Regions from separate parts of the Nordella sp. HKS 07 genome, predicted to be linked through region 3. Evidence: predicted binding sites of a transcription regulator. Region 3 holds the regulator's gene; each other region holds the start of a gene.
What was found. The regulator LexA, encoded in region 3, represses DNA repair genes until DNA is damaged. The targets are predictions, from matches to a motif close to TGTTCNNNNTGTGTTCNG.
Positions count from the first base shown of each region.

Region 1: the regulator LexA is predicted to act here: its motif matches at 1,280-1,297, upstream of G5V57_RS05085 (helicase-related protein).
Region 2: the regulator LexA is predicted to act here: its motif matches at 1,764-1,781, upstream of uvrA (excinuclease ABC subunit UvrA).

Region 1 is NZ_CP049258.1:1,049,012-1,052,289, forward strand. Features, by position in the region: gene G5V57_RS05075 (DapH/DapD/GlmU-related protein) at 1-428, opposite strand, end outside; gene rpmB (50S ribosomal protein L28) at 498-794, opposite strand; gene G5V57_RS05085 (helicase-related protein) at 1,425-3,278, shown strand, end outside.
Region 2 is NZ_CP049258.1:6,215,961-6,219,238, forward strand. Features, by position in the region: gene hisD (histidinol dehydrogenase) at 1-674, shown strand, start outside; gene G5V57_RS29350 (VOC family protein) at 1,148-1,507, opposite strand; gene uvrA (excinuclease ABC subunit UvrA) at 1,792-3,278, shown strand, end outside.
Region 3 is NZ_CP049258.1:5,819,504-5,822,781, forward strand. Features, by position in the region: gene G5V57_RS27385 (polysaccharide deacetylase family protein) at 1-569, opposite strand, end outside; gene lexA (transcriptional repressor LexA) at 720-1,427, opposite strand; gene glp (gephyrin-like molybdotransferase Glp) at 1,542-2,747, opposite strand; gene moaC (cyclic pyranopterin monophosphate synthase MoaC) at 2,752-3,228, opposite strand; gene trpC (indole-3-glycerol phosphate synthase TrpC) at 3,225-3,278, opposite strand, start outside.

The DNA.
Region 1 (3,278 bases), 2.4 Mb from region 3:
GCGCCGTTTCCGACGGCGACGCCGGGCAGGATGATGGCGCCGTGGCCGATCCACACGTCATGGCCGATCGTCACCTTCTCCAGCATGCGCGCCTCGCGGAAGCGCCCGTCGAGCTTCTTGCCGAGGAAATATTCGTTTGGCCGGTAGGTGATCTTGTGCTGGCTCACGCGCTCCATCGGATGGTTGAGCGCGTTGATGCGCACGTCTGAGGCGACGGCGCAGAACTTGCCGATCGAGGCATAGATGATCTCGGCATGGCGCTCGACATAAGAGTAGTCGCCGAGCTCGGAATCCTTGAACGAGACGCGCTCGGCGAGCGCAGTGAACCGGCCGAGTCTGGCATTGCGCAGCTGCGCCGAAGGATGGATGACCGGCTCGCCGTCACGCGAGGCCTTGGGCGAATGCCGTTTCGGATGGTCCTTGGTCATGAGCAGGGACAATAATGCAAAAGCCGCCCCTGAGGAGCGGCTCTGCGAAATCGACGATCGCTGAAACGATCAGGCGGCCTTTTCGGCGGCCACGCGCTTCTCGACGCTCTTCTTCAGGCGGCGGGCTTTCAGCGAGAGATTCTCGCCGCGGGCCTTGGCCAGGAAGGCATCGAGGCCGCCGGCATGCTCGACCGACTTCAGCGCGATGGCGCTGACGCGGAAATTGTAGCTCAGTCCCATCGCATCGCTGATGAGGTTGACATTGCACAGGTTCGGCAGGAACCGTGTCTTGGTCTTGTTGTTGGCGTGGCTGACCTTATTGCCGACCTGAACGCCTTTACCGGTTAACTCGCAACGACGAGCCATTTCACTGCTCCAAACTCAAATCGCGGAAAGAGGCCGGTCGTATAAGGGCAAACCCCCTCGTCCGTCAAGTTTGGCAGCACTTTCTTTGGCTTGCATATGGCCGCAGGGCGCAACATCGCCCAAAAAGCGCCCGGTCCCATTTTGATACAATTGGTAAATGCTCCGGCCTGAACCACCCCTCGGAAGTCTTAACAAGGCTCCTCGGCCTTGTGGCAGGATGCCGACCGGCCACAAGATCTAGACGCAACCCTTTGGAACAAATACAGAAAATCGTGAGATCAGCGATTCGGACATGCTCTGTTCCGAAAGGGGAACAGATCCTTAACGGGAGGCCGAAAGTTGCCGCCCATTTGGTCAGAGTTTGTGAAGCATGAGGACCTGCGACGGGACGAAATTAACTTTCCACGGGGCACTCTGCCCGGCATCCGGCCCTTGTCCGGGAAAGACGCCCATAGATTGACGCAGTGAAATGAATGCTTTGCCTACGGAACAAAGCCGGAATTGTGGTCCGGTCAGCGATTCGGGCAGGCTTTGTTCGCCTTTGAATCCGAAGGTTAAGATCGCGGTCATTTTGCCCCGTCGGAAGCTCTTGACCCCGCCCCTCCGGGGCATCAAGTGAGGGGCAAGAATATGCCCGCCTCCCGTAGTGTCACGGCCGTCCTCGGCCCCACCAATACCGGCAAGACCCATCTCGCCGTCGAGCGCATGCTGGCCCATGGGTCCGGCATGATCGGGCTGCCTTTGCGTCTCCTGGCGCGCGAAATCTATGACCGGGTCCGCTTGCGGGTTGGCGATCATGCAGTGGCCCTCGTCACCGGCGAGGAGAAGATCATTCCGGCCGCCCCCCGCTTCTGGGTGGCAACGGTGGAGGCCATGCCCTCCAATATCGACGTCAATTTCCTCGCCATTGACGAGATCCAGCTCTGCGCCGATTTCGAGCGCGGCCATATCTTCACCGACCGTTTGCTCAACCGGCGCGGCCGCGAGGAGACAATGCTCCTGGGGGCAGCCACCATGCGCCCGATCATCGAGAGGCTGGTGCCCGGCACGACCTTCATTGCCAGGCCGCGCTTCTCCAAGCTGACCTATGCCGGCCAGAAGAAGCTGTCGCGCCTGCCCCGGCGCTCGGCCGTCGTCGCCTTCTCGGCCGAGACCGTCTATGCGGTGGCGGAACTCATCCGCCGCCAGCGCGGCGGCGCCGCGGTCGTTCTGGGGGCGCTTTCGCCGCGCACCCGCAATGCGCAAGTGGCTCTCTTCCAATCGGGCGATGTCGACTATCTGGTGGCGACCGACGCCATCGGCATGGGCCTCAACATGGATGTCGATCACGTCGCCTTCGCCGCGACGCGCAAATTCGACGGCTTCCACTACCGCAATCTGACGCCTTCCGAGCTGGGCCAGATCGCCGGACGCGCCGGGCGCTATCTCAATGACGGCACATTCGGCACCACCGCCGAGGCCGACCCCTTCGATGCCGATACGGTGGAACGCCTCGAGAACCACAAGTTCGACAATGTGCCGGTGCTCCAGTGGCGCAACCGCGATCTCGACTTCCGCTCGATCGACGCCTTGAAGCGAAGCCTCGGTCATTTTCCACGCCTCGAGGGCCTGACGCGGGCGCAAGCCGGGCCCGACATCCTGGCGCTCGAGGCATTGGCGCGCGACAACGAGATCGCAGGTCTTGCCGCCAGCCCGGTCCAGGTGGCACTTTTATGGGATGTCTGCCAGATCCCCGACTACCGCAATATCAGCGCGAGCGAGCATTCCGGGCTTGTCGGCCGCATCTTCGAATTCCTGTCCCGGGACAAGGGTCGTATCCCGGAAGACTGGTTCGCCCGCCAGCTCAGCCATTGCGACCGCTCCGACGGCGACATCGATACCTTGTCCAACCGCATTGCCCATGTGCGGACCTGGACTTTTGTGGCAAACCGTGGCGACTGGCTGGAGGCGCCGCTTTTCTGGCAGTCGCGCACCCGCGAAATTGAGGACAAACTATCAGATGCCTTGCATGTAAGGCTCACACAGCGTTTTATCGACCGCCGCACGAGCGTGCTCATGCGGCGACTGGCCCAAAAGGAAGAATTGATGTCGACGGTTGAGGAAGATGGCGCCCTGCATGTGGAAGGCGAGTATGTGGGACGCATCAAGGGGTTCCACTTCATTCCCGACGGGGCTGATGGAGCCACCGGCAAGACGGTGAAGGCAGCCTCGCTCAAGGCCGTGGCGGCGGAAATATCAGGCCGCGCCCAGACTGTTGCCGCCTGTCCCGATCCCGACCTGTCGTTGACGAGGCTCGGCCAGATCGTCTGGCAGAACGCGCCCATCGCCAGGCTCGAAGCCGGCCCCTCGCTGCTCAAGCCGCGCATAGCCATCATCGCCGACGACCAGTTGACCGGGACCGATCGCGAGGCGGTGCAGGCGCGGCTCGAGAAGTTTCTGAGCCGCCACATCGCCAATATCGCCGAACCCTTGATCAAGCTCGAA
Region 2 (3,278 bases), 400 kb from region 3:
GCCCCTGGGTGGTCGCCGCCAAGCGCCTCGTCGCCGATATCATCGACACCGGCACGCCGGCGGGTCCGAGCGAAAGCATCATCTTCGCCGATGAGACGGTGGATGGCCGTCTGGCCGCGCTCGACCTTCTGATCGAGGCCGAGCATGGTGCGGATTCCTCCGCCTGGCTGGTGACGCATGTCCCGGAGGTGGCCGAGGCGGCGCGCGATGCCCTGCCCCACTTCCTGAAGGAGATGAGCCCCGATCGCGCCGCTTTCGCCGGCACCGTGCTGAAAGGTCCGCAGGGCGGCATCCTGCTTTGTCCCGATGCCGCAAGCGCCATCGCCTTCGTCAATGACTATGCGCCCGAGCATCTGCAGATTCTGAGCCGCGATCCCAAAGCCTGGCTGCCGTCATTCAAGAATGCGGGTGAGATCCTGCTCGGCGAATACACGCCCTCGACGCTCGGCAATTTTGTGCTCGGCCCCAATCACGTATTGCCGACCGGCGGCTGGGCCCGGACCGCCTCGCCGCTGTCGGTCTATGATTTTATGAAGCGCACATCGATCGGCCATGTGACGCGCGAGGGCTATCCGGCGCTGGCGCGCGAGGCTCACATCATCGCGCGCTACGAAGGCTTCGATGCCCATGCCAATGCGGTATCGCCGTTGCGGGAGAAGTATCTGAAGGCCTGAGCAGTCACAGTTTGGCCAATCGGTCCGGCGCTCTATTTCTTTGTTCTTGCGCATCGGCTTGCCCGAAAACCGCACGCACTTTTCGGGCCGATGCTCTATCCACGAATCGAAACCCCGCCGCGCTCATCTGCGCCGACGGGGCACTCGATCCTACGAGATTTCATTCGATATTCTTCGAAGTCTATTCCGGTAGTTATACCGGATGTTTTCGAGGCTCTGGACTTGCCCAGCTTAGGCGGTCCGCCCTCGCATGTGGTGTTGGATTTTCAGATGAGCGGCCTGATCGGCGTCGATTGTGCTGCAGCGCGCTGTCAGAGCCGTGACTGCGGAACCTGTCGCAGTCGAAGAAGGTAGCCCGGTGGATTCATGCCTCCCTCCTTTTCTGTTTGCTCTGTCATCAATCTCGCGACCGATGATAGAAATATCTTGGTCCGATCCCCCGTGATGTCAAGTCAAAAGGGACTGCGTATTCGTCACGATTTGCGATAGGCGCGGCTGGAGACCGAGATGGAGTTTTTGTCCGGATCCCGCGCGTTGGCGAACACATAACCCTGGCCTTGATGAAGAGCGCTGAACACCAGCCCGTGCCTCTTGCAGTTCGCGCAAAAGGCTTCGACATCCTCCACGTCGAAAACCAGTTTCACCTGTGACTGGCCGGCTTTTTGTGCCCTTCCGGCCTGATGGATCATCAGCCGGGCGCCGCCGTCAGCCGCAACGAGTTCCACGATCCGATCGCTCTCTTCGCGGGATGCCCTGAATCCAAAGAATTTTTCATAGAAGGCGACGGTTTGTTCCACGTCTTTTGCGTAGAGAATGATCTGGTTCAATGGCATCTGGGTAGTTCCTCCTGGATCACGATCACCTGAGGTCAGCTCGACCCGAAGTGATAGGCGTGATCGAAATCTAAAGTTCAGCGCGTCATCGGACGGAAAACCGGTATCCGCTTTTCCTGTGGGCGCCATGGACACTATTTCTGCCCTTGTGGACAGCGGTATTTCTACCCATGTGGGCAACGGTCAAGCTGCTGACATGTTCTGGCGCTTCAAGAGGGCAGCATGGCGCTTTCGGGCGCTTCATCGAGCTTGCCCGCGTTCTCTATTTGGTCTAGTCAACCGCCATGGCCGATCACAAGAAAGTCCTCTCGATACAGGGTGCACGCGAGCACAATCTGAAGAACGTCTCGCTCGAGCTGCCGCGCGACAAGCTCATCGTCTTCACGGGCCTGTCGGGATCCGGCAAGTCCTCCCTCGCCTTCGACACGATCTATGCCGAGGGCCAGCGCCGCTATGTCGAGTCCCTCTCGGCCTATGCGCGCCAGTTCCTCGAGATGATGCAGAAGCCCGATGTCGACCAGATCGACGGCCTCTCGCCCGCCATCTCCATCGAGCAGAAGACGACCAGCCGCAATCCGCGCTCGACGGTGGGTACCGTCACCGAGATCTACGACTATATGCGGCTTCTCTTCGCCCGCGTCGGCGTTGCCTATTCGCCCGCCACCGGCCTTCCCATCGAGAGCCAGACGGTCACCCAGATGGTCGACCGGGTAATGGAACTCCCCGAGGGCACCCGCCTCTATCTGCTGGCGCCGATCGTGCGCGGCCGCAAGGGCGAATACAGGAAGGAGCTGGCCGAGCTCCAGAAAAAGGGTTTCCAGCGCGTCAAGGTCGACGGCAAGTTCCATGAAATCGAGGCTGTCCCCGCCCTCGACAAGAAATTCAAGCACGATATCGACGTGGTCGTCGACCGCATCGTGGTAAAGCCCGATCTCGGCAACCGCCTCGCCGACAGCTTCGAGACGGCGCTCAAGCTCGCCGAAGGCCTCGCCGTCGCCGAATATGCCGATAAGCCGCTGCCGCCGTCGCGCACCTCGGAGGAAAGCGCCAACAAGTCGAAGAACGAGACGCATGAGCGCATTCTCTTCTCGGAGAAATTCGCCTGTCCCGTATCGGGCTTCACCATCGAGGAGATCGAGCCGCGCCTGTTCTCCTTCAACAATCCTTTCGGCGCCTGTCCCAAATGCGACGGCCTCGGCACCGAGCTGCGCTTCGAGCCCGAGCTCGTCGTGCCCGATGCGACGCTGTCCCTGCGCGACGGGGCGATCCTGCCCTGGGCCAAGACCGGCAACACCTCGCCCTACTACACCCAGACGCTCGAGGCGCTCGCCAAGTTTTACAAATTCTCGATGACCGCGGCCTGGAAGGATCTGCCGAAAAAGGCGCGCGACGCCATTCTCTTCGGCACCGGCGAGGACGAGATCACCTTCGTCTATGACGACGGGCTTCGCACCTACAAGACCAAGAAGACCTTCGAGGGCGTCATCGGCAATATCGAGCGGCGCTGGCGCGAGACGGATTCGCAATGGATGCGCGAGGAGCTGTCGCGGTACCAGTCGGATCATCCGTGCGATGCCTGCGGCGGCTATCGCCTGAAACCGCAGGCGCTGGCCGTCAAGATCGACAAGCTGCATATCGGCCAGGTCTCCGACATGTCGATCAACGGCGCCAATGACTGGTTCGAGAAGCTCGAAGGCAAGCTCAAGCCGAAGGACCGCGAGATCGCCGCACGCATCCTGAAGGAAATCCGCGCCCGCCTGCGCTTCCTCGT
Region 3 (3,278 bases):
CTCAGATTGTCATAGCGCAGCTGCGCCAGCGAAAACTCCAGAAATGTCCGCCGGACAAGAGCCGTTCCCTCATGATAGCCCTGCTCGCGGCAGTTGAGATAGGCCCGGTTCCAGCGCCACTCGTAAAGCCAGCTCGTGACCTCTGCCGTCTCGTAGTTCTGCGCGGCGAGAAAGTTGCGCAGCGTATCGCGCTTTTCCTCTGTGTCACCCCAGTAACATAGTGGGTGCCGGAAATAGCGTTTCGGCGCCGTTGCCAGCCATGGCATCAGGCAGCGTTCTCCCAAATCGATGTCCTCCATATAGGTTTCAGCGGAGACGTCGTTCAGTTCGATGTGACTGTGCGTATGGTTCGCGACGTGATGGCCGTCGGCAACCCAGCCATCCATAATCGCGCTGAATTCCGGGTGCTTGATGAGGGACCATGAGTTGGCGAAGGCATATACGCCTTTGATCTTGTGACGGTCGAGCGCCGCCTTGATGTCCTCGACTATTCCGGCGGCAGAATAGCCCGGCGGGGGATAGGACATAGGCCAGAGGGGCAGGTCATCAAGCGTGAAGGCCATCTTCATGCACGTCTCCGCTTCTCGGTGACCGGGAATAAACATTCCTCTAAGTAATAATCGGATTCAAGCGGTCTCGGCGCATGCCCATGCCGTTGGACAAAAAAGAGCCGGGCGGATTGCGCCCGGCTTGTCACGTCCGCCCAGAATGGACAGAGATCAATATTTGCGGATGAGTCCGACGAGGCGGCCCTGCACATTCACGCGATCGGGGCCGAAGATACGCGTCTCGTAAGCCGGATTGGCGGCTTCGAGCGCAATCGAATCGCCCTTCTTGCGGATCCGCTTCAGCGTCGCTTCCTCATTGTCGACGAGCGCCACGACGATGTCGCCATTGGTGGCGCTGTCGCCCTTGCGGATGAGCACCGTGTCACCGTCGAAGATGCCGGCATTGATCATCGAGTCGCCCTTGACCTCGAGCGCGAAGTGCTCGCCCGAGCCCAGCATTTCGGGAGGCACGGTGATATTGTGCGAGTGATCCTGGATGGCCGAGATGGGGACGCCGGCGGCGATCCGGCCCATCACCGGCACAATGGCCGCCCGCGGCGCGCCACTGCCGGCATGCGGGATCGGCTTCACCTTGCCGAGATTGCCTTCGATGACATTGGGACTGAAGCCCGGCCGTTTGGCTGTCAAGAGGCTGGGGCTGTGGGCGTCCGGCAGTTTCATGACTTCGAGCGCCCGCGCCCGGTTGGGCATGCGGCGGAGAAAGCCGCGCTCCTCGAGCGCGAGGATCAGCCGGTGGATGCCGGATTTGGACTGCAGGTTCAGCGCTTCCTTCATCTCCTCGAAAGAGGGGGACACGCCGTCTTCCTTAAGCCGCTCGTTGATGAAAAGGAGAAGTTCCAGTTGTTTGCGTGTCAGCATGGCGTGACCTGTTCAAAGAACGTTCCGGGGAAGTCGATCAGCAAGAATCGGAACAAATACAAAACGAGAATAAGCGTTCCCGTTTGGTTCGGCAAGCTGAAACTGGTCGGTCGTTCAAAAATCGAGCGGCAACAGGTCGATAAGGTCGCCTGAGGACGCGGCCGGGGCGAAAGGCGGCCGGACGATGAGGCCCTGCGCCTCGGTGAGGGCGCGCTGCATCGACGAGTCCTGAACCGCCAGGGGGGTGGCTTCGTAAGCGCCATCGCTGCGGCGCGCGACCCGGGCGCGAAGATAATCCTGTCTCAGATCATTGGCCGGCAGATCGCATCCAAGCCGGGCCTTGACGATGTCGTCGGTCGGCGGAAGACCGAGCAGGGTGAGAAGCAGCGGTTTGAGGAAAATCCGCGCGCAGACGAACGCTGAGACGGGATTGCCCGGCAGGCCCAGAATCCGTTGCCGGCCCTTGCGGGCGAACATGAGCGGTTTCCCGGGCCGGAGCGCGATTTTCCAGAAATCGAGCTCTATTCCCTCTGCCTTGAGGGCAGCCTGTACAAGGTCGTGATCCCCGACCGAGGCGCCACCGGTCGTCAGAAGGATATCTGCGCCGGCCGCCTTCCGGACGGCCCTGGAAATGGCTTTGATATTGTCCGGGACGATGCCCAGGTCGATCGCATCGCCGCCATAGCGGCGAACAAAGGCCACGAGAGCGAAGCTGTTCGAGGAAACGATCTGGTCGGCCCTGGGCATGTTGCCGGGGGAAACCAGTTCATCGCCGGTCGTGAAAATTGCGACCCTCGGCCGCTTCGTGACCGGAAGCTCGGGCCAGTTCATTGCTGCGGCCAGTCCGATCTCGCGGGCCCCGAGAAGGGTCCCTCTGCGGAGCACGTCCTGGCCCCTGGCAAAGTCTAGGCCCTTGCGCCTTATATGCTGGCCCTCGAATTTGGCGGCCACGGTGATGTCGACATGGTCATTTGCGGCTTCGGTACTCTCCTGGATGACCACCGTGTCGGCGCCCTTGGGCACCGGCGCCCCAGTGAAAATCCGCACCGCCTGGCCGGACTTGACCGTGCCCGCGAAGCCGTGACCGGCCGGGGCGGCGCCGATCACCGCGAGCCGGGCAGGAACGGCGGTGACATCGGCAAAGCGCACCGCATAGCCGTCCATAGCGGAAGCCGGGAAGGGGGGCTGGTCGCGCCTGGCCTTGATATCGGCGGCGAGCACCCGGCCGGCGCATTCATGCAACCGGACAGTCTCGCGCGACAGCGCCCTGGCGCCTTTCAGGATGCGGTCCTTGGCCTCGCCGACCGGCATGAGCGCCATTTTGTCAGTCTCCGGTGAAATGGCCGGACTTGCCGCCGGACTTCTCGATGAGGCGGATATCGCCGATGCGCATGGCGCGGTCGGCCGATTTGCACATGTCGTAGATGGTGAGGCAGGCGACCGACACGGCGGTGAGCGCCTCCATCTCGACCCCGGTCTTGCCCTCGACCTTGACGGTGGCCTCGACCTCGATGGCCGAAGCCTTGGCGTCGGGCGTGAAATCGACCGTGACGCCCGAAATCAGCAGCGGATGGCAGAGCGGGATGAGCTCGTGGGTCTTCTTGGCCGCCATGATGCCGGCGATGCGCGCCGCCGCCAGCACATCGCCCTTCTTGGTGCGGCCTTCGGTGATCATCGCCAATGTCTCGGCATTCATGGCGATGCGGCCGCGCGCGGTGGCGAGGCGCGTCGTCACGTCCTTGGCCGAGACGTCGACCATGCGGGCGTGGCCCTTGTCGTCGAGATGGGTGAGCTTGCTCATGTCCGCTTCAGGATAGCACGGGTTGCTTCGGCGACATCCTCCTGCCGCAT